2 linked regions of the Roseimaritima multifibrata genome follow. The protein of the gene in region 1 binds, or shares a complex with, the protein of each later gene. Links are inferred from orthologs where the notes say so. Each region holds a gene or a part of one and is shown in the gene's direction. Other genes may lie near its edges.

What was found.
Region 2: the proteins of hisF (region 1) and hisH are in contact, whole or in part, in a crystal structure (PDB 6RU0), measured with the Thermotoga maritima proteins. The link is inferred for Roseimaritima multifibrata from one-to-one orthologs. Residues at the interface, in WP_004080486.1 of Thermotoga maritima: Met1, Leu2, Ala3, Arg5, Ser40, Glu41, Asp45, Glu46, Ala70, Glu71, Ile73, Asp74, Ile75, Pro76, Phe77, Asp98, Lys99, Ser122, Gln123, Glu161, Thr195, Leu196, Asn247, Arg249, Glu251; in WP_004080484.1 of Thermotoga maritima: Asn15, Arg18, Arg22, Arg117, Leu118, Pro119, His120, Met121, Gly122, Trp123, Asn124, Asn134, Gly135, Tyr136, Tyr138, Val140, Tyr158, Glu180, Lys181, Ser182, Ser183, Lys184, Ile185.

The regions. Positions count from the first base shown.
Region 1 is NZ_CP036262.1:1,907,661-1,923,095, forward strand. The notes cover bases 2,261-4,994. They hold hisF (imidazole glycerol phosphate synthase subunit HisF), read left to right. Parts: upstream 2,261-3,110; coding sequence 3,111-3,878; downstream 3,879-4,994. Other genes in these bases: FF011L_RS07030 (Gfo/Idh/MocA family protein), read right to left, coding at 2,261-2,617; FF011L_RS07040 (type IV pilus twitching motility protein PilT), read left to right, coding at 4,012-4,994. Outside these bases: FF011L_RS07025 (NAD(P)H-quinone oxidoreductase), read left to right, coding at 1-721; more of FF011L_RS07030, read right to left, coding at 1,241-2,260; more of FF011L_RS07040, read left to right, coding at 4,995-5,172; FF011L_RS07045 (aldose epimerase family protein), read right to left, coding at 5,169-6,278; FF011L_RS07050 (hypothetical protein), read left to right, coding at 6,464-8,188; FF011L_RS07055 (DUF1592 domain-containing protein), read left to right, coding at 8,574-11,054; FF011L_RS07060 (DUF1552 domain-containing protein), read left to right, coding at 11,089-12,375; FF011L_RS07065 (tetratricopeptide repeat protein), read left to right, coding at 12,385-13,749; FF011L_RS07070 (formyltransferase family protein), read right to left, coding at 13,880-14,737; FF011L_RS07075 (YkgJ family cysteine cluster protein), read left to right, coding at 14,850-15,302; hisS (histidine--tRNA ligase), read left to right, coding at 15,357-15,435.
Region 2 is NZ_CP036262.1:1,642,032-1,657,439, reverse strand. The notes cover bases 8,606-11,312. They hold hisH (imidazole glycerol phosphate synthase subunit HisH), read left to right. Parts: upstream 8,606-9,502; coding sequence 9,503-10,123; downstream 10,124-11,312. Other genes in these bases: tyrS (tyrosine--tRNA ligase), read right to left, coding at 10,846-11,312; FF011L_RS06040 (hypothetical protein), read left to right, coding at 10,126-10,737; FF011L_RS06050 (vWA domain-containing protein), read right to left, coding at 8,606-9,099. In the rest of the region: FF011L_RS06080 (FtsX-like permease family protein), read right to left, coding at 1-2,454; nth (endonuclease III), read right to left, coding at 2,481-3,134; FF011L_RS06070 (hypothetical protein), read left to right, coding at 3,150-3,509; FF011L_RS06065 (hypothetical protein), read left to right, coding at 3,799-4,041; FF011L_RS06060 (ATP-dependent helicase), read left to right, coding at 4,125-6,113; FF011L_RS06055 (thioredoxin family protein), read right to left, coding at 6,284-6,886; more of FF011L_RS06050, read right to left, coding at 6,979-8,605; more of tyrS, read right to left, coding at 11,313-12,126; tRNA (guanosine(46)-N7)-methyltransferase TrmB, read right to left, coding at 12,207-12,854; hemE (uroporphyrinogen decarboxylase), read left to right, coding at 12,969-14,876; FF011L_RS06020 (redoxin domain-containing protein), read left to right, coding at 15,268-15,408. UniProt on the Escherichia coli protein: IGPS catalyzes the conversion of PRFAR and glutamine to IGP, AICAR and glutamate. The HisH subunit catalyzes the hydrolysis of glutamine to glutamate and ammonia as part of the synthesis of IGP and AICAR.

The DNA.
Region 1 (15,435 bases):
TTGGGTCTGTGCATTGCTGCCTGGAGGTGGCTACGCTCAATACGCTGTGACTTCCGAGTCCCATTGTTTGCCGGTGCCGACAAACATGGATTTGAAGTCAGCAGCCTGCCTGCCTGAAACCTATTTCACCGTCTGGTCCAACGTTGTGATGCGCGGTGGATTGAAACCGGGTGAACGGTTCTTGTTGCATGGCGGATCCAGTGGAATTGGGACGACCGCGATTCAGATCGCGAAGGCTTTGGGGGCGGAGGTTTTCACAACATCGGGAACCGCTGAAAAATGCCAAGCCTGTAGGGAACTGGGGGCTGATCGGGCAATGGATTACAAGCGAGAGGACTTCGTGGCGATCGTCAAGGCCGCGGGAGGGGCTGACCTTATTCTCGATATGGTCGGCGGCGATTATGTGCCTAGAAACATCGACGCGTTGGCCGAGGAGGGACGCTTGGTGCAGATTGGTTTTATGAAAGGGGCGAAGGGTGAAATCGATTTGATGCGTGTGATGTCAAAACGTCTGACCATTACGGGGAGCACGCTGCGGCCGCAAAGCAAAGCGATGAAAGCCCGCATCGCAGACGAACTATTGACGAAGGTCTGGCCGCTGCTTGATGCCGCCAAAATAGCCCCCGTGATCGATTCCGAGTTTCCGCTGACCGAAGCGGCCGTCGCACACCAGCGAATGGAGTCTGGTGAACACATCGGCAAGATCGTCTTACGTATTTAAACGGCCGATCGTAGCGTCCCGTATGTCGGGTAGCCTATGTCGCCTTTCGCTCGGGAAAGAACGCCCCTTAAGCCTGTTATCGCTCGGGACGCGCGATAAATAAGTTGCGAGTGTGGCAGGGAGAAAAGGCCCCATGCCAGCTTGCCTGGCATGAAGCCAAGATTTGAAATTAGTTCGCATGGCTCTAGAAAAACGCTTCCCGTTCGGATTGCCGCTTTCAGCGGCAATCCGAACGGGAAGCGAAAACCGTGGGGACAACCACCTCTAATTTCAAATCTTGCGTTCCTGTCGGGTAAACCGACGAGGGGACGTGGCGCTTGGATGTCTGGGCAGGTGCCAGCTGCTGTCAAACCGTCAACTTATATATCGCACATCCCGAGCGAAAGGCTACAAAACCGTCCCCTAGAAACTTCACGTCCCTCGCGAAATGCGGGCACTTTCCCGGCGGGCGCATTTGAGGTCGAGGTACCGACCTCAAATTGCGTTAACCAATAGTGAGATAGATCTTAGACGGTTGAATTAAACGCCTTCGATCTCGTATCCGTCGCGGTACTTCCTTGTGAGGAATGCATTCGCTTGATCGTCACCGACGATCTGTTCGTTGGCGGCGTCCCACTTGAGGGTCCGTCCACCGAAGCGAGCGGAGATGCCAGCCAAGTGGCAGATGTTCAACATTTCCATGTGAGAGTGAACGTCGGAGATCGGTTCCAATCCCTCTTTGTGGCAGTGCAGGAAACAAGCCCAGTGGGCGGCACGTGCGTTGCCGACCATTGGCAGGTTTTTATAAACCTTCTGGATGGCGTCTTCGGGCAACGGGTTGTCTTTGAGGGCGTCGACCGGAGCACCAACCAGTTTGCCTCGATTGACAAAGATTCGGCCTTTGTCTCCTTCGATCATGACGCCATTGTCGGTGTCATCGCGGATGATCATTTCGGTGCCACCTGGGAAAGCGACATCGAACTGGAATTTGGTTGCCGTGTTGTAGCGATCGTTTTGCTTCGGGTAACCGTTTTCGTCGAATTCGACAGGGTGCTGCACTGAGCCGCCAATCGAAAGCGGGCCAGCGGTCTGGCCGTTCAATTTAAGAGCCCAGTTTGCGATGTCGACGTGATGGGCACCCCAGTCGGTTAGCTTGCCGCCACTGTACTCGTACCACCAGCGGAACTCGTAATGGCAGTTCGTCGCTTTGCCTTCGTGGCGGTAGTCGACTTTCGGAGCCGGCCCAAGCCAGCGATCCCAGTCGAGGCCTTCCGGGATATCGGCGACCGGGATTGCCTTGCTGGTCGGAGCTCCACCGATGGCAGCTTGAACCTTGTGGATATGTCCCAGGCGTCCATCGGCAACAATCGCCATCGCTTTGGTGAACAGCGGGAAGGTACTTCGTTGTTGAGTCCCAACCTGGACGATTCGCCCTGTTTCCTTTTGGACTTTGCGAATCTGTTTCCCTTCGTCGATTGTCAGGGTCAGCGGTTTTTCGCAGTAGATGTCCTTGCCTGCCAGCATGGCTTCGATCAGCGGTTTGGTGTGCCAGTGATCGGGCGTGGCGATATGCAGTGCCTTGATGTCATCGCGTTCCAGGATTTCGCGATAGTCCGAGTAGAGATCGGCTTTGCCGCCACCGAGGTCTTTGTTGGCTTTTTGAAGACGATTTTGATCCACATCGGCGATAGCGACGACGTCGACCCATTTCGCTGCCGAACGCATGTTTCCCGTGCCCATGCCTCCAGCCCCAATCAGACCGATCGGCACTTTGTCATTTTTCGAAACGGTTTCTTCACCCTGAGCTGTTTGTGCGGTGAAGAAATAAGGGGCAGCCACCGCGGCCGAGGCAGCGCCAGCCGATTTCTTCAGAAAAGAGCGGCGTGATTTATTCGAAGATGGATTCTGTGACGTCATTATTCGTCCAGCCCTGTGCCGAAAAGAGGAAGAGGTGATGGTAAGTAATGGGTTGTTCGAGGCCCAAAATTGGAACTGAATAGTGGCATTCTACACCGTCGGGCACCGCGTTGCACTTTTCGCTTCCTTTGTAAACGCCCAGCAGAAAATCGCGAGCAGGCGTCGGACTTTATCACGCGTGGAGGCCGGAATATGGGGGAGGCAGTCTGCCTGGCGAACCGAGCAGTCAGGCTGCTGACTCCCGGTTCTAAGCAATCAACGGATTTTCTCGAAAGAATCCTCAGCCACTTGTGCGTATGCCCTCGCTTGCTGGTGCGAAACCGGAACGCTGACCCGTTCCGGCCGATTAAATCGTCTCTCCCGGCGGGGCACCTCGTCATTGATTTCGTGCGTGGTTAAACTGGCCCGGACCCGGCTTTTCTTCAGCCAGATATTTTGACCTGGGGCCAGAAGCCTTTTCGTTCGCGTGCCGGATAATTTGGGAAGATTGTAGATGCTTGCTAAACGTGTCATCCCCTGTCTCGATGTTGCTCAGGGGCGCGTTGTTAAAGGGACCAATTTTGTCAATCTCCGCGATGCGGGGGATCCGGTTGAGGTGGCCCGGCGCTACGAAGCGGAGGGGGCCGATGAATTGGTTTTTCTGGATATTACCGCCAGTCACGAGAAACGGGACATCATGATCGATGTCGTTCGCCGGACGGCGGAGCAGGTTTTCATGCCTCTGACGGTCGGTGGGGGGATTCGCACCATCGACGACGTTCGAGCGTTACTTTCCGCTGGATCGGACAAGGTTTCCATCAATTCGACGGCCTGTACCGACCCCGATTTTGTCCGCCGTGCGGCCGATCGCTTCGGCAGCCAGTGCATTGTCGTCAACATCGACCCCAAGCGAATTCAGCGAGACGGTCGAGAGGTTTGGGAGGTCCACATCAACGGGGGCCGCAAACCGACGGGCCTGGAAGCGGTCGCGTGGGCCCAGGAAGTGGAACGATTGGGGGCGGGCGAGATCGTGCTGACCTGTATGGACGCCGATGGAACGCGTGACGGATACGACCTGGAAATGACTGCCGCCGTCAGCGAAGCGGTCTCGATCCCGGTCGTTGCCAGCGGAGGGGCCGGAAAACCGGAACACCTGACCGATGCAATTTTGATTGGAAAAGCCGATGCAGCCCTGGCTGCCAGTATTTTTCATTTTGGACAGTTTACAATTGAAGAGACCAAGCGTTCGATGCGGGCGGCCGGAGTTTCCGTTCGCTTGTAAGCCCGAACGCTTGCAAGACCGGGCGTTCGCTTCCCTTTGCACATAAACAACTTGTTCTTTCATCCTCTTCTGGAGATGTCCCAATATGGCTCACGCTGCCAAAGCCAACGCTGCCCCGAAAACGACCGCTGGTATGGAGGGGGGCCGAGACGCAATTGTGCGGCGTCTGAAGGAAAGTCTGACGGTTAAACGAGATCCGCTGGATATCGACAAGATTTTTCGGGCGCTTGTCAAATTGGAAGGGTCTGACCTTCACATGAAGGTCGACCGCCCGCCGATGGTCCGCGTCGGTGGCGAGCTGAAACCGCTGAACCGAGGACCGGTCGACAATCAAGAAATGATCAACTTGCTTGTTCCGATGATGGATGAGCGGAACCTGCATATCTTTGAGGAAGAGGGGGGGGCTGACTTCGCGTATGTTTGTGACGTCGACGGGGTCTCCTGGCGTTTCCGTGTCAACCTGCTGAAGCAGCTGGGCAAAATCGGGATGGTCGCTCGGCGAATCAATAACTTCATCCCCGACTTCAAGGGCCTCTACCTGCCGCCAAGTGTGGAAACCTTGTGCCACTATGAACAAGGCATGGTGCTGTTGGCTGGGGTGACCGGTTCGGGGAAAAGTACAACCATCGGGTCGATGTTGAATTACATCAATTCCATCTATCGGAAACATATTCTGACGCTGGAGGATCCGATCGAATTTGTTTACACCGAAGACAAGTGTTTGGTGAATCAGCGAGAAATCGGTCAAGACGTGATCGACTTTGCTGTCGGTATGAAGCACGCTGTGCGTGAAGACCCCGACATCATTCTGGTGGGGGAATTGCGAGACGAAGAGACGTTTATGACCGCGATCCACGCGGCCGAAACCGGTCACTTGGTTTTTGGCACGATTCACGCAGCGAGTGCATCGACGACAATCGGCCGTATTTTGGACCTCTTCCCCGAAGAAATGCACGGAGCGATTCGCTCAGCGATCGCGTTTAACATGAAGGGAATCGTTGCTCAGAAATTGCTGCGGAGTATCAAACCGGGCGTCTCGCGGGTTCCGACTTGCGAGATCATGACGTTCAGTCCGATGATCCGAAAACTGGTTCTAGAAGGTCAGGATAGCAAGCTGCCCGACGCGATTCGAATCGGTGCAGAGGATGGGATGCAAGACTTCACCATGAGCCTCAAAGGGTTGATCGACGATGAACTGATCGATCGGCCAACCGCGTTTGCTGTGGCGCCAAACAAAGACTCCCTCAAGATGGCTCTCAAGGGAATCGATGTCAAAGCTCCAGGCATCATCTAGTCTTCCTTGACTTTGAATTGATAGAGCGTCGTCTGCGAATAGGTTTCCCCCGGAACCAAAATGATGGAGGGGAAATCTTCGTGGTGGACGCTGTCGGGGTAGAACTGGGTTTCCAGGCAGATGGCGCTTCGGTGTGCGTAGGTCTTTCCTCCTTTACCCTCCTGTCCTTTTAGGAAGTTACCGCTGTAGAACTGCAGTCCCGGTTGGTCGGTCACCACATGGATCATCCGCCCGTTGCTTGGATGCTCCAGGGTGGCAACTTTGCGGACCCCGCGGTTTTGGTGGTTGAGGACCCAGTTGTGGTCGTAGCCAATCGCGGCCGTTTTATCGACCGCCGCAATCCGTTCTCCGATCACCGTTGGTTCACGGAAATCGAGAGCGGTCCCTTCGACGTCGGCGAATTCTCCGGTCGGGATCAATTCGTCGTCGGTCGGCGTGATCTGGTCCGCATCGATCTGGAGGATATGGTCAAGGACCGTCTCCGCACCTGCTCCGGACAGGTTGAAGTACGCGTGGTTGGTCATGTTGATCGGCGTTTCCATGTCGGTGGTCGCTTTATAGGAAATCGCCAATGCGTTTTTCTCTGTCAGCGAGTAGCGAACCGAAAAATGGACGTTGCCCGGAAATCCTTCTTCTCCGTCGGGACTGAAGTAGGTCAGTTCCACCGTGTTTTCTTGATCCTCCGGAAGAGAAGCTTTCCAGACCACTTTGTCCAAGCTCCTCGCCCCACCACCATGCAGGGTGTTGTTTCCATCGTTGGCATGCAGTTTGTAGGTTTCCCCAAATAGTTCGAATTGAGCATTGCCAATTCGATTGCAGACGCGGCCGACGGTGCAGCTGAAGTACTGGTTGTCTTCTGATTCGTAGCCGGCGACGGAATCAAAGCCAAGCAGGATATCTTCTAGCTTGCCCTCTTTGTCAGGGACGATCAGCGACTGAAGCGTCGCCCCTCGAGTGATGATATTGACGGAAAGTCCGTGCGAATTTGTAATGGTAAATTGCTGAACCTTTTCGCCCGTTGCGGTTTTCCCGAAGGGGGATTCCGTGACCTTTGCGAGGGCCGGCGTCGTTGAGAAGAGCAACAGAAAGCACAATACGGGCAGCATTCTCACGTTTAGGTCTCCGCGAAGGGGGGGCTAGATAAGGTTTCCATTGTATCTCACTCGTGGTAACGATTCGTATCTTTCCGGCTTTGCGGGTGAACAACGGTGCTAGAATTTGGTTTAATAGCTAGGGGCTCTGCCGCAGGGCCCTGTAAATCTCTTAGAAAACATTGACAGGACGGAGTAGCATGCAAGGTCGATCATTTTCCGTATTCGCCAAATTGAGCAGCTGGACGCTTGCGTTTGGTTTGGTTCTGGGCAGTTCGAACCTCTTGGCCCAGGTCGCTATCGACCAGGATTCAAAAGCGGAAGTTCCCGATTTATCCGTTGTGGAAGGAGTCGACCAACCTGCCTTGGTCGTATCGCTTTCCGGGATCGGAGGAATCCGCGACGGTTTGCTGTATGTCAGTGAAGCGGTCGGGCAACCAGCCGTTGGGGGAATGTTTGCTGGAATGGCAAATATCTACACCGCAGGAATCGATCCCGAACGTCCGATCGGGATCACCGTCAATGTCGTTGATGGCGAAATGGTTCCCGTCCTGATGTTGCCAAGTGACGACATCAAGATGTTCCTCAAAAATATCGAAGCTCAGACCGGGCCCGCAGAGGCTTTGGAGAGCGATCCCGACACGTTGGTGATCACCGCCGGCCCCAGCCTTCTGTACATCAAGCAGAAAGGAAAGTGGGCATTTGCATCCTCCAATCGTGATGCCGTCAAAGAACCTGCTAACGATCCCGCAGCCCTGCTGGGGAACCTGCCGGAAATCTACGATATCGCCGTACGGTTGAATGTTCAGGCAATCAGCCCCGAACAACGCAATGCCTTTATCGAAAACTTGAAGCGAGGTTTCGATCAAGGGATGGCTCGTCGCGGTGGTGAGGAAATGGACAATGCTCGTGAGATGGCTGAACGCAGCCTGCAGCAAATCCAGGATCAGATCGCGTTTACCGACACCTTGCTTGTCGGGTTTGCGATTCAGCCCGAACGCGAACGATTGTTCTTTGACATCGTTTCCACCGCGGTTGAAGGAAGTGAATTGGCTGAAACCTACGCCAACACGATGTCACTCCCCTCGAAATTTGCTTCGGTGATTTCCTCGGACGCAGCGATGTACTACCACGCGTCAACTTCGATCAGCCCGCAGGCTGTCGAGCAAGCGGAAGCATCGATCGAACAAAGTCTGCAAGCGATGCAGGCGCAGCTGGATAAAGACCAACGCATGGGCGACATCCAAAAAGAAGAACTGATGTTGTTGGTGCGTCGTTTTGTTGACTTGACGGTCGACACGATGAAACAGGGCAAACTAGATATCGGTATGCAGCTGGATCTGTCGGGCGATCAGCCATCGCTGAAGGGTGGAGCCGTCGTTGCGGATGGTGCGGAGATCGAACGCATGGTCAAAGAGTTGGCTGGGAAAGTTGCCAATGACCCCCGTGCACCCAAATTCACCTTCAACGAATCGAAATACAAAGAGGTCGATTTGCATTCGATCGTTATCGAAATCAACGACGATAAAGCCCAGAAAACACTCGGCCCCAAGTTCGTTATTAAGCTTGGAACCTCAGCCGATGCGTTGTACTACGCCGCCGGTAATGATCCTGAAGCAACGTTGAAGAAGCTGATCGATTCCTCTTCGGAAGATGCTGACGGTGCAAAACGCCCATTGGGGCAAATGTACGTTTCGGTTCTGCCGTTCGCCAAAGCCGTAGGCAAGCAGGTTTCCAATCCTGTGGTCGACGCGGTCATCGATTCTGCAAACAACAGCGAGCAGACCGATCGCGTTTTGATCCTCACGAACATGATTCCTCGCGGTCAATCGAATCGCATTATCGTCGGTGAAGGCGTGCTGCGTTCTGTCGGTGCCGGGATCGAAGCAGCCAAACGTCAAGGTGCAGGTCGCGCAGAGTTCTAGTTCTGCAAAGCGTTCGCCGTTTTAAAAACAAAAACCTCCTTTGCGGTTTGCCGCGAGGGAGGTTTTTTTATGGCCAACGTCGCTGCAACGCAACGCTGTTGTTCGTGGTAGTGCGGTTGTGCTGGCAGGCCGTTTTGACCCGGCAAATTCGATCGGTGGCGCCCGGAAGGGAAGACTATTCTCTTGCCTCTCCCCTTTTTTGCGTGTTCGAGGTCGCGAGTTGGGGGGCGAGGGCGTGCGGTAGATAGTCCTTAGACCACACGATCGATCGGTTCACGCTTGGTTTTTGGGCTGTTTCCGAGTCCGATCCTCGTTATCCGTGTTGAAAACACTATAATGAGTCTGCCCGCCTCCCTTTCCTGCCTTCATTTTTCTAATGGCTTCTATGGATTTGCTTCGCATTCGCATCGCGTTTTCCTGTTTGAGTGCGGCATTGTTTGCCTTTGTCGTGATTTCGTTTGCACCCTGTTCGGTCGCGGAATCGGCAGAACCGGCCGTGGCTGTGCCTCCGACCATTCGTGCATTTCTTAACGATAATTGCCTTGATTGCCACGACGGCAAAGATGGCGAAGGTGGTTTCGACCTTGGCGAATTCGAAGCGGGGCTGACTTTGCGGAATATGGACCGCTGGGTGCGCGTCTTTGACCGTGTCCATGATGGAGAAATGCCCCCTGCTGATTACGGCGAAGTCGACACGCAAGCCCAGGCGGTTTTTGAGCAGCAGACGGAAAGATGGCTGCGGGCGAATCAGCAAGCTCATATTAATCATGTCGGCCGAGTCCAAGGGCGTCGCCTGACGAACCTACAGCTGGAACGCTCGTTGCACCAAGTCCTTGGGATCGATATTCCACTGGCAGCTCGCTTGCCTGACGAGCCGCGGACCGATGGTTTTTCGACCGTTGCCGATGGCCAAGTGATTTCCCATTTCCAATTGGAACAACACCTTCAGATTGTCGATAAATCCCTTGACGAAGCTTTTTCCCGCGCGCTCGGCGAAGAGGAAGACGTACGTCGTGATTTGTCGGTGAAGGATATCGTACGAGAAAATCCCAAACGACGTTGTCGGGAACCCGAACTTCTTAACGATGCAGCCGTTGTCTGGATGGGAGGAGTCATCTTTTATGGGCGGACTCCCGCCACGAAGGCTCGGTCCGATGGCTGGTACCGTTTTAAAATTCGTGCGTCGGCGCTGAATCAACCGAAGGATCATGGCGTCTGGTGTTCTGTGCGAAGTGGGCTGTGTGTTTCAAGTGCTCCGCTGCTAGCCTCGGTTGGCAGTTTTGAAGTAACCAATGAACCTCAGGAGTGGACTTTCGAGGGCTGGCTTCCTAAAGGCCATATGTTAGAGATCCGTCCAGCAGACAGGACATTGAAATCGGCTTCCTTTGGTGGCGGGCAAATTGGAACGGGTGAAGGTGAGCCACAGAACGTCGCTGGTCTTGCCATTCACTCCATCTTGATGGAGCGGATTCACTATGGGCCCGACGACAAAGGAATCGCCAATCTGCTGTGGGGCGACCTGAAACTTCGACGAACCGCGAAGAGCCAGGATTCGAAAAAATCAAAGGATGCGAAGAACCGCAAATCATCAGGCGATTCGAAAGCAAGTGAAGTGGAATTGGTGGCCAAAGATCCGGTTGCGTCCGTTGAGGAACTGGTGCATCGATTTGCCACGCGTGCTTTCCGGCGTGATGTCACCTCCGGCGAAATCAAGCACTACATCGATGCGGCAAAGGCGGACTTGGCCGCTGGCGAACCCCTGCTAAGTACTCTTCGGCGAAGCTATCGAGCCCTCCTCTGCTCGCCTCATTTTCTGTATTTTCACGAACCGCCTGGGCGTTTGGCAGGGCATGATCTGGCGAACCGGTTGAGCTATTTTCTGACCGCTTCACCGCCGGACGATCGGCTCCGCAATCTGGCCGCAGAGGGTCGGTTGGCCGACAATAAAATCCTGCGCAGCGAAGTCGATCGCCTGCTTAGCGACGGTGCCGACGAACGGTTTATGCGTGACTTTGCCGCCCAGTGGCTTGATCTTGCTTTGATTGACGATACTCAACCCGATCGACGTCTGTTTCGTGAATTTGATCGCGTTGTCAAAGAGGCAATGGTCGAAGAGACCGTGCAGTTTTTGACCGAAATGCTGCGTGCGGATGAACCAGCAGCCTACTTGGTTAAAGCTCCGAAAACCTATCTGAACAGTCGGCTTGCTCGATATTACGACGTGGAAGGTGTTTCCGGCGACGAAATCCGCGCCGTGTCGCTCGATCCAGCATCGCCGCGAGGTGGTTTGATCACTCAGGGCGCTTTGTTGAAGGTGTCTGCAAATGGGACGACCACGTCTCCAGTGATTCGAGGTGTTTGGATTTCAGAGCGGATTCTAGGGCAACCGATTCCGCCTCCGCCCCAAAGCGTCGCTGCGATTGAACCGGACATTCGCGGAGCCAAATCGATCCGTGACATGTTGAACAAGCACCTTGCTGATAGTTCTTGTGCCAGTTGCCATGTCAAAATTGACCCTCCTGGATTTGCGTTGGAGAATTTTGATCCCGCGGGACAATGGCGGAAACACTATGGGCAGCTAGGGAATGCGAAGAAGAAGGGGCCGGAAATTGATCCCAGTTACCACTGGACCAGTGGCGAAGGGTTTGATGATTTATCCGGATTTCAGGATCATGTCCTGGCCAATCCCGATCGGTTGGCGACCAATTTGGTGCACCACTGGATCGCCTATGCGACGGGGGCTCCGATTGAATTTGCAGATCGGCCAGAGGTTCGCAAAATCGTGAAAGACTGTGCCGATTCCGATTACGGGATGCGGACACTGTTCTATCGCACGATCACCAGCGACCTGTTTCTGAATAAGTAGAATCGATTACAAATCTCGATAAAGGGGAATACAGATGTCTTTTTTAGCAATGAAGAAATTGCCGCGTCGAACCCTATTGCGTGGTGCAGGGGTATCGGTTGCCGTGCCTTGGCTATCGGCGATGGAAAAGGCAACTGCTGGCGCAAAGGGCTCGGCTCCGTTGGCACCTCAACGATTCGTTTCGATGACGCTCGGTTTGGGATTGTTGGCAAGTGAATTGAACCCCGAGGAAGCGGGACGCGATTACAAGCCTTCGCAGTACTTAAAAAAGATTGATGACATCCGTGACTCCTTTACGGTGATCTCCGGTTCCTCGCACCCCGGTGTGAAAGGGGGCCACCTTGCCGAGGCCAGTTTGCTGACCGCAAACCCTGCCGGTGGGACCGGGGGAGCACGCAATTCGATTTCGATCGATCAGTTGATGGCGAAACATCTTGGAGATGCGACTCGCTACCCTTCGTTGGTGGTTGGTAGTGCGGGCAGCAATAGCCCCTCATACACCGAAAACGGGGCGATGATTCCCGCGGAGACTTCGCCGTCGGCCGTCTTTGCAAAACTGTTCATCGACGATGCCAAAGATGAAAAAGCGCAGCGAGTCCGACGCGTTCGGCATGGACGAAGCATCATGGACTTGGTCGCGTCGGACGCGAAGCAATTGAACAGGCAGTTGGGCGCCGGTGACAAGCGACGATTGGACCAATACTTCTCTAGCGTTCGTGATCTGGAAGTCCGACTGGCAAAATCGGAGGCGTGGGCAAAGCGTCCGAAACCCACGGTCGATCGTAAGCGACCGGTCGATATTGGGAATTCCAATGATTTCATCGGTCGGCAGAAATTGATGAGCGACATGATTCGGTTGGCGTTGCAGACCGATTCGACTCGCTTTATCAGTTACCACCTCGGAGGATCGGGCGGCGTGTTGCCGATCGCCGGAGTCGAAGAGGGATACCATGCCTTAAGCCATCACGGCAAAGACGAAAAGAAGCTAGAGCAGTTGACGTTGATCGAAACGGAAATTGTGGCCACCTGGGGACAGTTTCTGCGTGACCTCGCGTCGGTCGAAGATGCGGAAGGGAATCTGTTGAATAACACTTCGGTGATCCTGACCAGCAATCTCGGCAACGCGTCGAACCACGACACTCGCAATATGCCAGTCCTACTGGGCGGTGGCCGTTTCCGTCATGGTCAGCACTTGGCTTTTGATCAAAAGAATAACTATCCATTGCCCAATCTGTACGTCAGCTTGCTGCAGCGGATGGGGTTGCCAATGGATCAGTTCGCCTCGGGAACCAGCACGATGACCGGTTTGGAAATGACCTAGGAAAAACTGTTGGCAACCATTCGCGAAGTCTTGCAGCACGCTTGGAAACTCCATCAACAGGGGAAACTTGCTGCAGCCGAATCGATATATCGACAGATCCTTGCGCAGGCCCCGGGGAGCGCGGAGGCACATGTCTACTTGGGCATCGCCCTCTTTGACCAGCATCGGTTCGAAGAATCGGTGGCGTCTTACCGAGCCGCATTGAAGATCCAGCCGCAGTTTCCGATCGGTTGGAATAATCTTGGCAATTCTCTGCGGATGTTGAATCAGATCGAGGAAGCGGACGCTTGCTTCGCAACGGCGATTCAGCAGCAACCAGATTACCTCAGTCCCTTTAAGAATCGAGGAACCCTGTGGATCTGGAACGGAGACGTCGAGCGGGGACTGCAGTGGTATGAAAAAGGGTTGCAGTTGTCGCCACAGGAACCGGAACTCCATCGCAATCTAGGAGTGATCTATCTGTTGCTGGGGGACGAGGCGAAGGGCTGGGAGGAATATCGTTGGCGTTGGCAAATGCCCGGCCTGCAACGCCCAGCGTCCGCGGCTCCTTTATGGCAGGGAGAGCCTTTGGAGGGTAAGTCAATCTTTCTATATCCTGAGCAGGGACTGGGGGATGCGATCCATTTCGTCCGTATGGCCAAGCAACTTCGTTCGCTCGGTGCGCGGACCGTGCTGGGGTGCGAATCGAAAATGGTTCCCCTGCTCTCCTCGGCTCCGGGAATTGACCAAGTTTGTCCTAGCGGAATGATCCCCGCAAATGTCGATTTTCAGGCTTCGTTAATTGAAGCTGCCGACCACGTGCGATCGCTCCCAGTGAAACCCGACCCGGCGGTTACGCCCTATTTGTCGGTCAGCGATTCTCTGTTGGAGTACTGGAATCAGAATCTTCCGGCACGATCGAATGAGGCGTCCAAGCGGATCGGGATCTGCTGGCAAGGGAATCCGAACCATCACGCGGATATCTACCGTTCGGTTCCGCTTCAGGAATTTGCTCCCTTGATTGAAAGTTCGAATTGCGATTGGTTCAGCCTGCAGCATGGGGTAGGAAGCGAACAATTGTCGGAGTGCGATTTTGCCGATCGAATTCAACGGCTGCCGGACAGCATCGACCAGACGGGCGGAGCTTTTCTCGATACGGCCGCGATCCTCTGTCAGATGGATCTAGTGATCACGACAGACACTTCCACCGCCCACCTTGCCGGTGCGTTGAACGTGCCGGTCTGGGTGGTTCTGGGAAAAGTTCCCGACTGGCGTTGGGGCCTGAAGGCAGAAACGACGCACTGGTATCCCAGCATGCGACTCTTTCGGCAAACAACCACCGGTGACTGGGGCTCTGTCTTTGCAGCGATTCGGCGTGCGCTCGATGCGATTTGACCGGTGACATCCGCCCTGCCGCATAAATCTTAGCGGAACGGCGCGAGCCGTCCGGCCCTTTTGCGAGCGTTGGTTTCCGGGCCGGAGGGCTCGCGCTCTGCCGCTAGGAGTTTGGCGTCGCTCGTTCTCTTTATCGGGCGACGACTCGATGGAAGTGCAATGCGATTTCGCGGTCGACGACACGGCGGACTCCTTCGGCCAAACAGATTGGTTCGTTTTCGGTTTCGCCTTGAGCAATGATTTGCGGTAGCGGAGTACCTGGATTTACGGAGAAAGTCCGTTGGTTGATGATCTGATTTCCCGCGTCCAGTTCCGGAATGATGAAATGGCATGTCGCCCCGTAGGTCAGCATGCGGACGGCATTGGCGTCGTGGTAGGGACGAAAACCGGGGAAGCCGGGCAATAAGCCGTGGTGCAGGTTGATGATTCGCCCACCGGCAAATTGCCAGCAGGTGCTGGCCGGGAGGACACGCATGTAACGTGCTAGGACGACGTAGTCGACGTCAAATTCATCCAGAGCATCGACCATGGCCGCATCATCGGCCGCCCCTTCGCTGTCGCCGATTAAGCGGAACGGAACGTTGTATTCTTCCGCCAGAGCCTGCAATTTTTTGCGGTTGCTGATCATCACCGAAATCTCGGCGTCGATCCGCCCACTTCGGACGTTTTCCAGGACGGCCCTGGGGGTGTGCGACACATAGGTCCCGCAGAGGGCAATACGGGGTTTTCCTTCTCGTGCATCGCGGCTCCAGACCCGGATCGCTAGCTTTTTATGTTCGCCGATCTGTCGCATCGCCGAGCGAATTTGCTCGTAGGTGGTATGCTGTGGATCAAAATCGGCTCGGCAGAGCATCGCAAATAGCTGCTCTTCATCATGGTCGTCCATTTGGATTTCTGAAATCCGTGCTCCTTGACCGGTCAGATAATGGATGATCGGATCGGCCAGGCCAGCATTGTCGGGGCCAAGTGCGGTGATGACGACTTCCATGGAGTGGTTCAACCCTGTTCGATCGCTGTCGGCTGTGCTAGCCTTCGCAGCGAAACTATAAAGTAAAATCGGATGACTGCGATAAGTTATCGGATTGGGAGCAAACAACACAATGACGATCACGAAACTCCGCCCCGGCGCGGGCAAGCCACGCCGTTCACAGGTCCCAGTGGGGGAAAGCCTGTGTGAACACTGTACGGCCAAATGTTGTCAGTATTTTGCCCTCCCGATCGATGTCCCAGATTCCCGCCGGGATTTTGACTTTATCCGCTGGTATTTGCTGCATGATCGCGCGAGTGTTTTCGTGGACGGAGGGGACTGGTACCTGCTTGTCCACACGACCTGCAAGCACTTGCAGGCCGATAATCGGTGCGGAATCTATGAAACTCGCCCACAAATCTGTCGGGATTACACCACCGACAATTGTGAATATGAGGATGACTGGGTCTACGAAAAGTATTTCGAATCCCCCGAGCAAATTGCAGAATACTGCGACGCTCGCTTTGGCCCCGATTCCGGCCAAGGGTTCCGTAGTCCCAGGCCGACCGCCTTGCCTCTGGCCTAGCCCATTCTCCAACTTCTATTACTTCCCCAATCCACTTACGGCGAATCCGTCGATATGATCACTCCCCGTACGCTGAAAGGTTTTCGCGACTATTTGCCTCAGGTAATGATTCCTCGCGAACAGGCCATGCAAA
Region 2 (15,408 bases), 260 kb from region 1 along the record:
GATCGTCAACGTACTCCGCAGCGGATTCCGCCGCGCGTTCCCCACGGCTAGTTTCCACAAAGAATCGGTCGCTCCAAGCCGCGATCGACGCGCGGCTGCCGGAATCTGCAACCATGCATGAATCCACATCAACAGCCCAATCAACAGCAACATCCCGGCTGCGACAAAGGCTCCTGCCTGCCCCTGTCCCGACAATTGACTTGCCACCCCACCAAGAACCAGACTGACCAAGACCAACCCACCAGCCAACGGTTTCAGCCAGCTGGACGCACCTCCGATTCCAGGTTGCGTCGATTCCCCAAACTGTCCGGCAAGCAAAATCCGCGGAGGCGTTTTCCCTAGCTGTCGAGCGGTCCAGCGAATCGTCACTCCCGCCATCACAATGCCTGCCAACATACCTCCCAGCAAACTAAGCCAGGACCAGTGAAACTGCAGGAACGGAACGGTCACCGCACCGACCCACAGGGTACGCAGCGCCCATAAAACTCCCCACGCGTAGGCCCCTCCCAAAACAACTCCGCAAATCGCTCCGGGGACCGCAGCCAGCAAGCCTTCGCGTGTTACCAAACCGGCCGCCGACTTGCTGGTCCAACCGCCTGCCAATAACGTCCCATACTCTTTAGCACGCCCCAACAATCCCAGACGAACCAGCAAAGCAATCAACAACAACGCGGCAAAAATCACAAACATGCTGAGCGACAAGAACAGCACATCGAATGGAGTCGTCCCTTTTGACGCGATCAGTTGAGTCGCTCGAATCGGCTGCACCACAAACCCTAAATCGGCCTGATGGGTCCGCAGGGCCGAGTCCAAACTGGCAACCAATGCTTCTCGATCGACCGCCACGCTGCGATCGATACGGAGACTGGTTGTCTGGCCAAAACGACTACCAAACAGCCGCTCTGCATCACTCAGCGGAAGGAAGGCCTTGGGCGTTAGACGATAGTTGTTCCAATACTCGTCGTCTTCCTTTTCGACCGTATCCTCCAGTTCAAACGGAACGTTCCAAGCCGAGATACTCTCTTGATCGGTAACCCCAGGAACCGTTGGAGTCAGCAACGGGTCGTTGTAGACAGTCGGGCGAACGTCGTAGATCGCGGGCCGCTTTCGTCGAAAGGGTTTGGCGGGAGTCGCAATCGGAACGATCGATGCGACGATGCCCCGAAACTGGCGTTTGACTTCGCGGCTTTGCTGGGTTTCCGGTTCAAAATAAGAGACCAACACCGAATCGCCTGGCTTCGCCTTTAATCGATCTGCAGCCCAGTCGTTAAGAACGATTGGGACCGCAGGACTATCAAGGTTCAAACCCTCGACCGTCCAAGCGGCAGGTGTGCCGGAAGCCGACTCCACTGCCGGTGGGACCGCTGCAGCCGAATCGGGAATGTTAAAATCCAGCGGCAGATCGGGAAGCGAATCGATCCCCGTCAAAGTGCTGTAAGGCACAAGTCCTGTTAGCTGCCCGTCCGGTTCGATCTTCTCGATCCGGTTGGCGAGGTAAGTCATCACAGGATGGACGTTCTCGGCCCCCAAGTGGTCGCTCACGATGGCTCGAATCGAATCGGAAATCAACAAGCGATCGCTGCTCAGACTGAAATAATCAATAACCGGTTCGCCATCAAATTCTTGCTGTACCTGTTCCAGCTGCAATCCGAAATCGGCCAACGTCGGATGCAGATCCTCCTGCAAGCGTTTGGCAACGTCGGTCGCCGCCGCCAGATCACGAGGGCTGTTCGTTGCTCCGATAAGCAGTCCGTTGACCTGTCCTTCACGGGCGAGGACGTCGGCGACCAATTCACGCGATAGATAAACGTTCTGTGGTTCGACTTGGCTAGCGGTCAGCGAGAATCGGCCCAGCCCTACAGTGGGGACGATGTCCACCACCTTCATACGTGGCAGCCCTTCGGACTCGGCCGCGTTATTTCCAAGCGGACTGTCTGCCGGGACGGCTTGCTCTTTGGGTAACCGGACGGTCACCTCGTCCCCAATCTGAACTCCCAACTCGATCGCCGCCGCTTGATTCAGAACCACACTCTGTTCATCCGGCATCTGCTTGGGACGTACACCACTTGTATCAAGATCCCAAAAATCGGCATCGGTCGCGATCACCTGAACGCCACCGGCCCTACGGACCGATCCGGTGGCGTCCTGATCCGGACTAAATTCGACCACGCCGCGCGGAAAATAGACAATCCCGACCGGAGTCACATCGGTTTCCTCCGCTAGCCAGTCCGCCGGCGAAAAGAACCCTCCAGGAAACAGGGTGTACGCCACGTGTCCCAGCCGCTGCTCGGTCAACCCACGCAGACTCCCGCGCATGGAATCGCCCACCAGTAGGGCTCCCGTGATGACGGCCGTCGCCACAGCAACGCCCATCGCGATTGCAAACGAGATTCGCCAATGAAACAGGAGCGACCGAAAGGCGATCTGATTCGGAGTAACTGCAGGCTTGTTCATAACGATGTCTTACGCTTTACAGTGTCTTACGCTTTTCGATGCACCACCGGACTTCGGCGGCGCGGGTACAGTTCACGACAGAGCGGGCACTTGGTGCCGTCGCAGCCGCGAGCGGTACAAAATTCACGGCCGTAAAAAATGATTTGCAAATGCAGTTCGTTCCACGATTCTCGCGGAAAAAGACGTTTCAAATCCTGCTCGGTTTGTTTGACGCTACGGCCATCGGTCAAACCCCACCGCTGAGCCAAACGATGGATGTGCGTATCGACCGGAAAAGCCGGATGGCCGAAGGCTTGGGCCATCACCACACTTGCCGTTTTGTGCCCAACCCCTGGCAACGATTCTAACGCTTCAAAACTATCGGGGACCTGACTGTCGTACACATCGATCAAACGTCTGGAAAGACCATCGATCGCTTTTGCCTTTTGTGGTGCCAAGCCAAGCGGGCGGATGATCTCCAGAATCGCCTCCACCCCTAATTTAGACATTGCCTCCGGCGTCCCTCCGGCACGGAACAGAGCGGGGGTGATTTCGTTGACTTTCTTGTCGGTACACTGGGCACTTAACAGGACGGCCACCAAAAGCGTAAAGGGATCGGTATGATCTAGGGGGATAGGAGGATCCGGATACCGTTCCGCCAATTGCTCCTGAATATGGGCCGCCCGTTCCGTTTTTTTCATTTGAGACCGATTGCTTTGAGCTTAGCTAAATTTGAAATCCAAATCACCGGAGCCAGCGGAACCCCGCTTCAGCTCAGTTTCGAAGCTTCCGCAGACCGGCTGGCCGAATTACCGAAGCTGGACCTGGAACTGGATGGATATTTTGTCTGGATGATCGACGGCCTGCTACAACGGCAGATTACCGGCATGTTGTACGACAATGGGCAACAATTGCAATTTGTGCACTTGCATGCAAACTGCTTCCGGGAAGACCTGAAACAGCTAATTTCCTGCATTTCCTTGGTCGACGAAGGCCTCCAGATCACCGAACTTCCTGGTGGTCGGTTGCAAACCTTGCAAGATTTTGAAACGAAATGTTGGCCGACCGATCACTGACCATTGCGTTTTTAAAACGTGAATCAGCCGACCTGCAAAAAAATTCGGCACGTTTTCCTACGTTTCTTACCAATTTGACGGTTCTTCCGGCGAACTTCTTTATGTCGATTGCGTCAATAAGTGTAATTGGCACGATGATTGCCTTAAGAGTCAATCATTGAATCACCAACCTTCGCGGTGAACGATTCAAAGCTGGTCATAGGTTGGCCAGCGAAGCCCTACGGAGATGGCTTATAAACAGTCTCCCGGCCCAAGCGTCACCAATGTTTCGCTTTCAGGAGAAACCACGATGTCAACTGCTATTGAAAACGCCCCAGTTCAAACTCAGACTCAGAACACAACCAACCGCGTCGCAAATTCGAACCGTCGCTCTCAAAATGAGACGGTTTTATCGGACATCGAAATCGCCGCTCGGGTCCTGGCCATCCGGTCCAGTTGGGACGTCAACGAACGACTACAACGTCGTCGTGCGGCAGATGAGCGTTTCGAAAACCTGCTTGACGCCCTGCAGTTGACCGAATCGGCGGCTTAATCACCTTTGGGGAGCGGCATTTCGCCCCCAATTGAGAACCCTCCGCTTCTCGATTTGACTTTTGGTCGCTACCATTCGCGACCATGACGCATGGACTGAATCCGGCCCAAAAACAGGCCGTCGAAACACTCAAAGGACCAATGTTGGTTCTGGCAGGCGCTGGCACGGGCAAGACCCGCGTGGTGACCTTCCGGATTGCCAACCTGATCCGCCATGGAACCTCCCCCGACCGAATTTTGGCGGTGACTTTCACCAACAAAGCCGCTGGGGAAATGCAGGAGCGGGTCACCGAGTTGATCGGCCCCAAAAAGCGTTCCAGCAAAGGGAAGGCGGACAAAAGCCCCAAACCGACGATTGGCACGTTCCATTCGCAGTGCGTTCGCATTCTGCGCCGGCACGCCAAACGGATTGGCTTTCCCGCTAAATTCGCAATTTATGACCGAAGTGATCAAGAATCGCTCGCGCGTGCGGTATTGCGCGATTTGCGGCTACCAGGAACCGCCCTGAAACCGGGAGACCTGCTGTCGATTATTGGTGGCTGGAAAAATCAATCCATCCTCCCCGCCGATGCTGGATCGGTCGCCGAAACCGACAAAGAACACTTGGCTGCGAGCGCCTACCGCCGCTACCAGGATGGCCTCCGCTCGTGCGGAGCGATGGATTTTGATGACCTGCTGGTCCACACCGAAATGCTTCTCCAAGAGGACGAGGAAGTCCGCAAAGAAGAATCCAGCAAATACGACCATATCTTGGTCGACGAATACCAAGACACCAACGGCAGCCAATACCGGATCATTAAGTGCCTGTCGGAATCCCACCGCAACCTGTGCGTCGTCGGGGATGACGATCAATCGATCTATGGCTGGCGCGGCGCCGACGTTACGCACATCCTGAATTTCAACAAGGACTGGCCGGACGCAACGGTCGTTCGACTGGAAGACAATTATCGATCGAGCGGCCAAATCCTGGAAATGGCCAACCGCTTGATCGAATTCAATGCAACGCGGCACGACAAAACCCTTCGCCCGATCCGCGCGGTCGGCCAACGACCTCGGATCCTGCAGCTGAAGGATGAAACCGAGGAATCAAAATTGGTCGTTGGCGAAATTGCCCGACTGCTTGATCGCGGCCGCTACGAACCTCGCGACGTTGCGATTCTATTCCGCACAAACGAACAGCCGCGTTTGTTCGAAACGGAATTAAGAAAGATGAACGTTCCCTACGTGATGCTGGGAAGCCAATCTTTCTTTGACCGTCGCGAAATCCGAGACCTGTTGGCCTACCTGAAATGGATCGACCAGCCCAACGACGAAATCTCGCTCCTGCGTGTTATCAATACGCCGCCGCGCGGCTTAGGAAACAAATCGGTTCAGGAAATCATTTCACGAGCCGTTCAGGGCGGTAAACCGGCTTGGCAAATCATGGCCGATCCAGACGCTGTGTCGGACCTGCCTCCAGCCGCACAACGTGGCGTCGACAGCCTACGGTCGCTGCTGAAAGACGTTCAAGAAGCCACCCTGGGGTCGCTGACCGGGGCGGTCCAAACGCTGATCGAACGGACGCAGTACTTTGCAGAAATCCGCAGGGTCTACAACGAACCCGAAGAGATCGAAGCAAGAACCAATTCGATCCAAGAACTGGTCAATGCGATTTCGGCCTACGAGGACCGCGACAAAGATCCCGACCTTGCCGGTTTCCTCTCCGAAACGGTGCTCGCCGGACGAGAAATGGGGAACGAGAAAGACAAGCTAGCGCAAAAGAACGCCGTCTGGCTGCTGACGATGCATGCGGCCAAAGGCTTGGAATTCCCCGTCGTCTACATGGTCGGGATGGAAGAAGGTCTGCTGCCCCACGGACGAAGCGTCAAGAGTGGCAGCGAGAACGACATCGCCGAAGAAAGACGCCTCTGTTACGTCGGTGTCACCCGAGCCCAGGAAACGCTCACCCTTTCGATGGCGCTCACCCGCCGCCGCTGGGGGAAACCGCGGCCAACCACGCCTAGCCGGTTCTTGTATGAGATCACAGGAAAAGCGGAGAACCCAAACAAGTATCGAAAAAAAGGCGGGCACTGAGAGAACGCCAAACATTCTCTCGCCACGACCTACAGAACCGGCGGAAGCGAAATTTACAAATGACGGTTTTTGTCGCCTTTCGCGCCGCGAAAGCAGCTCCCAAAAAGACGTTTTTTCGCGCCGCGAAAGGCGACAAGCTTTCTCCGTTTCCGATTGACGCGACTGCCCGCTTAGCGGCGGCGGGACATTCGAATTCGGCAGCCTACAGGAACGGTTTCGGCGGTAGCGACGTCACGGCCCTCGAGGACTGCGTCGATGGCATCTCGCACGTAGGTCTTCGTTACATTCTTGCCGTCTGGACTATCGTCCATGGACCCCATGTAAGCGACTTTGCGTTCACGATCCAAAACGTAAACCTCCGGCGTGTATTTGGCTCCGAATTCCTTGGCGATCTGCTGGCTTTCGTCAAACAGATACGGGAACTTCCAACCGTTCGCTTCAACTTTCTCTTTCATCGCCGGCAGCCGATCCTCTTCGACCAAGTTGACGTTGATCGCTACGACAGCCACGTTTTTGGCCGCGTAGTCGGCGTGCAGCTGAACGATTCGCTCCTCCGCATCGACGGCATAGGGGCAGCTGTTGCAGGTGAAAACGACCACCACCACCGGAGCGCCCGCAAGCGATTTTGCGTCATGCGTCTTTCCATCGGTGCCTGGCAGCGCCGACCATTCGGGGGCTGGATCGCCGATATCTAAGATTCGATTAAACTGCCCACCCGAAGCGAGTGCCGCACAAGCCAAAACGGCGAAACCGCCCACCAGTCCACGCAACATAGACCCAACATCCACTAAAAGAAAGCGTTTGCAGAAAGCACAACCGACACAGATAACAACGGCATCATCAAACCATCCACCCCTCGGCTGAACTACAGTTTTGGGATTGGACGCTTGGGGGCTTTTTTGAGCATCCGTTTTTTATCGTCGCTCGGCGGAGGATTATTGTTGTTGTTATTGTTGCCGCCGCCAGCGGGACGCGGGTTCAAATCGGTGAACTCTTCTTTCCACTTCCACCCAAGAGGCGTTTCCAATTCTTGCTTGGCAAGGATCGCCCACGGGGTTCCTGCATGCTCCTTAACAACACGTTCAAGCAGTTCGACCGCCTGAGCCGACTGTCGCTCCCATTTACTTCCAACGCTGATTTCAGCGTCAGGGGCAATCACCCAGGTGTTGTTCTTCTCATCCTTAAAGGGCATGCCTCGCTTGGCAGCCGCGAGCATCGCGTTGTAGGTCTCCGTACGCACTTTCAATGCCAGTACCCGGCCGAGGGCCAGATCAAAACCTGCTTGCCAGCGAGGACTGGTTTCATCGTTGCGTCCATCTTCGCCACGCAGCAAAACGTCGGCCATCCGGTTGATTCGCGGTTCCAGCTTTGCAGCGTCTTGCTGGGCAGTGGTCAGATCCCCAACCAAGCCCGCTTCACTCCGCTTCACAAACCGAGTCTGAGGGCGTTCTAATCGATCGACGCCGGGCAACTGAGCGGCCGCGACCAATGCTTGACGCATCGGACTGGACTGCACCAATCGCTCGTAGTCCTCTTTCGAAACGTAATCTGGCCGATATGGGGCCATCGTGTTGGGATCAAAGAAGTAGGACATATTCGCCGAGAACGCTTCGATCTCGCTCCCCTTCACACGGCGGTTCACATTCCGGTTGGGGTGCACCGTGAAATAGATGCCCCCGGTGTCGTAGCAAAGCCGCGTGAGCGAGAAGGGTCCAAACCCACTATCCATGACGGGCTCTTCGGCATAGTTCCCGGTGAACCCAATCTTGACCCGTTCGGGCAACAGCGATTCAGGCCCTTGATCGACTTGAGCCCACTGCGGGGACTGGTCGTACTTCGGGTCGGGGTCGACATATTTTACAAACGTTGTTTCGCGTCCAAACGGTGCAGGGACTCCGATGACGTAAACCGGCATGCCATACTTGCGGCAGATATCGATCGTTGGGTTCAGCCCATCCGCATCGTCGCCCCGTTCGTCGGTGACCACGACCAGCATGACATTCCTCTGAGCCCCCACGCCCAAGCGGTGGCGACGCAAGCCCTTGTATTCACGGGCCGCGGAGTAAATGGCAGTAAAGACTTGCTCCACCCCGGACGAATCGACCTGGATGTTATCGACAATACTTTTAATTTCAGCCAGATCGACAATCGGTTCGGGAGTCAGCAATTCCACCTTTTGCCCAAACCCAAAGATACTGGTAACCAGCTGAGCGGTACTGGGGTCCTGTCGTTCGAACGCTTCGTGGCCGCTTTCTTCGACAAGCTTCAATTCTTTATAGATTCGGTCGAACCGATCACGAATTTCTTGTCGCTGGCGATGCAAAGAGCCACTTTGATCAAACAGCCACACGACCAGTGTCGGCCGTTCTTGCATCGACTGGAGGATTTCCCAGGTCAAACGATCGACCGCACCGGCGGCTCCCACGGCACCGACGCCGGTCTTTCCCTTCAGTTCTTTCAGACGATCGACCGGTGCGACCGCTTCCTGAAACATTTTGGAAATGTTGATCGTCGCGATGGGGCTTTCACGCAAATCGATCGGCTGCGGGATCTCGGCGACTTCGGCGAACATTTCTGCAGAGGCTTCGGAAAGCTCGGCTTCGGCTTCGCTGTTCGCTCCAATTTTTTCACTCGGAGCCAAACTGTAGGCAATGTCGGTGATGACTTCGACACGTTCTTGGTCATATTCAGGAGGCGAACTGACCAGAACAACCGCCGAAGGATCTTTTTCGATAAGGATGGGGATAAACGCCAATCCCAGCAAAATCGCCATGTGCGTCAGCAGACTGGCGACGAATGCAACCGATTCATCGGTGAACCATTCTTCACCTTCCTCCTCTTCATCCTCGTACAGACCTTCCTCGTCCTCATCGACATGAACGTCCTGCAGCAAATCCTCTGACGCACCACTATCCGGCCCCCCAGCCAAAGGAACAGGGGTTCGCGATGATGCGGAATCGTAAGAGGGCACGCTATCGATTGACATTCAAGCGACTCAGATTAGAGCAGTGGCCGAACGGAAAAGTCCTCGGATCATGGCGAAACCACACCCGCCGAGAGAGCAACTTTCACTCTCCAGCAACAGCAGCAACGCCAATCCTTTGGTTAATTGATTGCATTCACAGCAATGAGCCCCATACACAGTTTGGACTCCAGAACCCAAAATATCAATCATTATGGGATTGATAACCGTTTATCGATAATAATCCCTCACCCCTATAACGTATCAGATCGGCCGCCGTACACGAAATTCCCAGCGCTATCGCTATTGGGGAACCGAAAATACCGGCTACGGACTATCCGTTTGTTTACACCATCCGTTCAGGCGATTAGGTTTCTAAAGCTTGATTTTCCCCGCTAGCCCCTGACTCGCTTGTATTGCTAAGCAGATGATCACCATTGTTGACTACCAAATGGGCAATCTCCGGAGTGTCCAAAAAGCGATGGAGCGAGTCGGCGCGACCGCTCACATCACCTCCGATCCCAAGGAAATCGCGGCTGCGGAGAGGCTAATCCTGCCCGGCGTCGGTGGTTTCGGCGAGGCGATGGCCGAACTGAAACGACGTGACCTGGTTTCGCCACTCCAGGACTACTGCCAGACCAACCGCCCCTTCCTTGGAATCTGCTTAGGCCTGCAGTTGCTGTTTGACACCGGGTATGAAGGTGGAACATTCGAAGGTTTGGGCGTTTTGCCAGGCGAAGTCGTCCGCTTCCAGCGCCCCGCAGGCTTTAAAGTTCCACACATGGGCTGGAACACAGTGAACGTCTGCCCACCGACGGCACCGATCTTGCCCGACAATATCGCGGAGGCGTACTTCTATTTTGTACACTCCTACTACGTCGTCCCGGCCGATCCCAATGTGGTTGCCCTGACCTGCGATTACGGAGGCGAATTCTGTGCAATGATCCGCCGCGGAAATCTGTTCGCGACGCAGTTCCACCCCGAAAAAAGCCAAGCCAACGGACTGGAATTGCTACGTCGTTTTGCAGAACTAACGGTGGAGGACTAAACATGGAACCTCTACAGCTATCGGTAAAAAATCAGGACGGCGCCGGGATTGAAATTCGCTTCCCTCGATCCGGCGACCGCTACCAGCATCAAATTTTCAGTTTCGCCAGCTCCGGCGATCCCACGCTCCTGTTGCAGTCCGATCCAGCGGAAACCGCTTCGGACAACTGGCCCGCCGACCCACCCCTTCAGCAATTATCGGTCGAACCGATCGGCGAAAACGATGCAGCTCTCGCCGTTGGGCAAGCGGGCCAAGGGCACTGGAGCAGCAGTGTGGAAGCGTTTTTAAACGACAAAACCCCGTCGCTAAAATTCGACATCGCCTGCCGCTACCCCATTTTTCCGCTCGCCCTTGGCAGCCAGTACCGGTTGTCAGACAACGTCGAAGTCGCCATCCAAGACAACCAAGCGCAGGTGACGCACGGAGAGCAGACACTGGTCCTGACCCCGCTGGCGATCGACGCTCAAACTTCCGCAGCGCAGCAACCCGCTGCCGAATGGAGCCTGGATACAGACAACCGGCTGCTACGATTGAAGATCACGCCTCAAGAGAACACGGTTCCTCGAACCATCCGCTGGCAGCTGGACGTGCGCCGCAGCGAAATTGATAGGTGACGGTTTTTGTAGTCTTTCGGTCCGCGAAAGTAGCTCCAAAAGGACTTTTCTTTCGCGGAGCGAAAGGCGACGCTCGGATCGCTAGAGCGCGATCCTGCCTTTACGCCTTTACAAAAATTTCAGCAGGGCGTACTTCCGTTTTCCTTTTCGCAGGACCATGACCGTTTCGCTGGCCAGATCCTTTTCGGTCAGACGGTTATCCATGTCGACAACACGGCGGTTGTTTACGTACGCGCCACCATCTTTAATCGTCCGGCGAGCGTCCCCATTGCTGCTTGCCAAACCCGATTTCTGAAACGCTTCGACGACCCACAGGCCTTCCCCCTCCAGCGCGGATCGGGGGAATTCCTGACTGGGAACGTCCTCAAAGATTTCTCCCAGTGCGTTATCGCTTAGCGAATCGATTTCACCGCCGAACAACATCTTGCTGGCTTTCAAAGCCGCCTGCAAACCTTCTTCACCGTGAACGAACCGGGTCATCCATTCAGCCAATCGCTGAGGCGCTTCCCGGCGGCCTGGATCCTCGGCGACCTTGACCGCCAGTTCGTCGTATTCTTCTTTGTCGATTTCCGTGAGGAACGCGATGCAGCGCATCACATCCACATCTTCGACATTCCGCCAGTATTGGTAAAAGGCGTAGGGGCTGGTTCGCTGCGGATCCAACCAGATGGCTCCCTTTTCCGTTTTTCCCATTTTGCGACCGTCGCTGGTCAGCAGCAGGGGAGCCGTTAAACCGACCAGCGGTTTGCCCAACATTCTTCGGGCCAAATCGATTCCAGCGGTGATATTGCCCCACTGATCGCTTCCGCCACCCTGGATGAAACACCCGTGTTCGCGGGCCAGATGCACAAAATCGTAGGCCTGCAACAACTGGTAACTAAATTCGGTGTAGCTCAGCCCCGATTCACTCTCCAGGCGAGCTCGGACCGATTCTTTCCCCAGCATGGTTCCGACGGGAAAGTTTTTCCCGACATCACGCAAGAAATCTAGAAAACTAAAGTCCTTCATCCAGTCATGGTTGTTCAGCAACAGCGCAGGCTGGTCTCCGTCAAAATCGATGAATGCACGCATCTGGGCTGCGATCCCATCCACATTCGCAGCCAACTGCTCGGGGGTCAGCAGATTCCGCTCTTCACTTTTACCCGTCGGATCCCCGATCATCCCGGTCGCCCCTCCCACCAAGGCGATCGGTCGATGGCCCGCTTTCTGGAACCTGCGAAGAAGCATTAACTGCATCAATCCGCCGATGTGCAAACTGGTCGCCGTTGGATCGAAACCGATGTAGATCGTTTGCGGCTCACTGAGCAATTTTTCTAAACCCGCCTCATCGGTGCATTGATGAATCAGGCCGCGCCAGCGGAGTTCAGCCAACAGGTCAGTGGAGGACATCCGATAGAATCCTAAACAGTAGAAAGTGGAAAACGAGGTGAGGCTTAAACGGTTACTTGACTGCGGACCGCGGCAGAGGACTACGCCTGTTTGCGGTAACAAACGCGATAGACCGGGATCCGATGCTTTCGGCTCCGCCTTTCAAAGTGAGTCCGATAGTCCAGATCATGTTCGGCAGCCGGGGCGATTTCTGGAATGGGAGGCCCAAGATTGGGAGCGACCAGGGCAGCTTTTTCGATCGTCGATTCGAAATAATCGAGGACATCGGTCCAGAAATGAAAGCGTCCACCGATTCTGAGGCAGCGCGTGGCATTTTCGATAAAGGCCTCGTTAAGAACCCGCCGCCCCTTGTGGCGTGTCTTCCACCAAGGATCGGGAAAATAAACGTGAACCGCCTCTAAAGAGCCCTCGGGGATCTTCGCCTGAAACAAGGGTTCGGCGTCCCCTGCCACCATTCTCGCATTGCTTTGCTCGTTACGAGCCAAGCGAGCGGCCGCCGAGGCAGCGTATTTGTGGGCGATTTCGATCCCGAGGAAATTGTGATCCGGTTCGGCTGCCGATGCGGTCTGCATGAACAGCCCTTTCCCGGACCCGACCTCGATTTCCAAGGGCGCATCATTGTTAAACAGCGAGGAACTGGTCAGCAGTGGGGGTAATTCCTCAACCGTCGAAAGGTAACGATCAAGTGGTAAGGCAGCCCGAAGGCTACGAAGACTGCGGCGCGGCATAGTCGGTGACACGGGCTAACGGAATCGAATGGGGCGTCTACAATACATTCCCTGCGTCTTTGATTACAGGACCACTACCAACGTTTCCCACTCTGAATTCCGGACAAGTGCATTATGGATCCCGATTTTGGCGGTTTACGCGTCGCCGCCCTGCAAAGCCGTCGCCCCGGCGATATGGCTCGGCTGATCGAGAAACATAACGGCGTTGCCTATGTCAGCCCGTCGATGCGAGAGGTCCCGATCGAACCCAATCGGCCCGCGATCGATTTTGCCTATCGCGTGATGACGGGCGAAATTACCTATGTAATCCTCTTAACCGGGGTCGGGTTTCGACAATTGATCAAATCGATCGAGCGTCATGTCGACCTGCAGCAATTCCTCGATTCACTGTCCGATATCACCACCGTTTGCCGCGGCCCGAAACCGGTCGCCGCGATGCGTGAATTTGGCCTAAAACCAACTTTCAAGGTGGGTGAACCGAATACTTGGCGCGAACTGCTCCAACTGGTCGATTCGGTGGCCCCCGTGCAATACCAAACGGTCGCGGTACAGGAATATGGAATCACCAACACCAGCTTGATCGCCGGCCTGGAAGCCCGCGGCGGGCAAGTCCTCGCACTGAAGGTCTACGGCTGGGAATACCCCGAAGATACCTCCGCCCTCGAACAGAACGTCCGAGCGATCTGTGCCGGAGACCGAGATGTCCTGCTGGTCACCAGCGGCCACCAAGTTGTTAATATGCTCCGCATGGCCGAGCACCTGAAGCTGACCGATCGGCTTCGCACGCGTCTGCGAAGCATGGTCGTCGGATCGATTGGTCCGACCACGACCGAAATGCTACAAGAATGTGAACTAACCGCTGATTTTGAACCCCCTCATCCCAAGATGGGACATCTGGTTGTTGAAGCCGCAAAACGATGTCGCACGCTGGGAGAATACAAGAAAGTAACGACTGTGATGGATCCTGTGACGGGCGAACGCATACCACATCCAAGCCAAGAGAGTCTTTTCATGCGGGCCTGCCGCGGCGAATCGACCGAACGGACTCCGATCTGGCTGATGCGACAGGCGGGACGCTACATGCAGGAATACCGCGAAGTCCGAGCCAAACAGTCGTTCCTGGAACTGTGTAAGAAACCGGAACTCTGCAGCGAAGTGATGTGCACGGCAGTCGACCGTCTTGGAGTCGACGCGGCGATTATCTTTTCCGACCTATTGCCGATCCTGGAACCGATGGGTTTCGATCTGGAATTTGTCAAAGGAGACGGACCGGTCATCCATAACCCCATCCGGTCTCCCAACGAAGTCGATCGAGTCCAAGAACTAGAAGACGTTTCCTCGCTCGATTTTGTTTTTGAAACGGTTCGCCAGACACGTGCCGATTTGCCGCAACATCTCCCTCTGATCGGGTTTGCCGGTTCCCCATTCACGCTCGCCAGTTATGCGATTGAAGGGGGTGGTAGTCGACAATACGTCCACACCAAACAGCTGATGCACACCGATGCAGGTGCATGGCATAGTTTGATGGGCAAACTGGCGCGTTCGGTCGTTCGATACCTAAACGCACAGATTGCCGCGGGTGCCCAGTGCGTGCAATTATTCGACAGCTGGGCAGGCTGCCTCAGCCCGATCGACTATGGGCAGTTTGTGCTGCCCCACATGAAGCAAATTTTTGAGGGGATCACCCCAGGTGTTCCCGTGATCAATTTTGCAACCGGCAATCCCGAATTGCTTCCACTCCTTCGAGGCGATCGCCGAACGGTTGTCGGCGTGGATTGGCGCATCCCGCTAGACACGGCTTGGCAACGCATTGGCCATGATCGCCCCGTCCAAGGAAACCTCGATCCCGCAGTCCTGCTGGGCGACCCCGAACAGATTCGCCTGCGAGCCAGCGAAGTCCTCGCTCAAGCGGCCGGCCGTCCCGGACATATTTTCAATCTGGGCCACGGCGTCCTCCAGCAGACCCCCGTTGAAAACGTTATCGCCTTGGTCGAATACGTCAAAGCAACAAGCGGTTCATAAACCTCCGCCAACATCGCGACCCGCCCAAATTTCTTCGAAACCCAACGGGCTGTCGTTTCAATAGGCGGCGGAGCAAATACAAGCACGACCCCTCGTCTCGGGGGACGTGAAATCTATTGGTAATGTATTGTCGGCCTGCCCACGCTATGGCGAACGGCGCTACGTGACTGCTTCGGGAACAGACCACCAAACGAGAGCACTTACCAGGGATTGGGCGGAAAGTGAAGTGATTCCTTCACTCCCTTGGGGGTCGCTCGTTTGCCATGTGATCCAGCGCATGCCTGCGGGCCGAATCGCTTCTCGGCTGGGCACCGCTTAGAATTTCGGGATTTCCGGCCCGTGCTCTATAATGCGGATCGAATGATCCTTTACCCTTTGCTTTGTGGCTGCCATGCGAACCTGCTATTTCCATCTCTCGTTTGCTCTGCTTTTGCTGGCCCTGGTGCAACTGAGCCATCCACAGAATTTGGTTCACGGAGCCGACAAAGAGAACACCGCCGAAAGCCAATTCACCGGCGACGAACCGATCGAA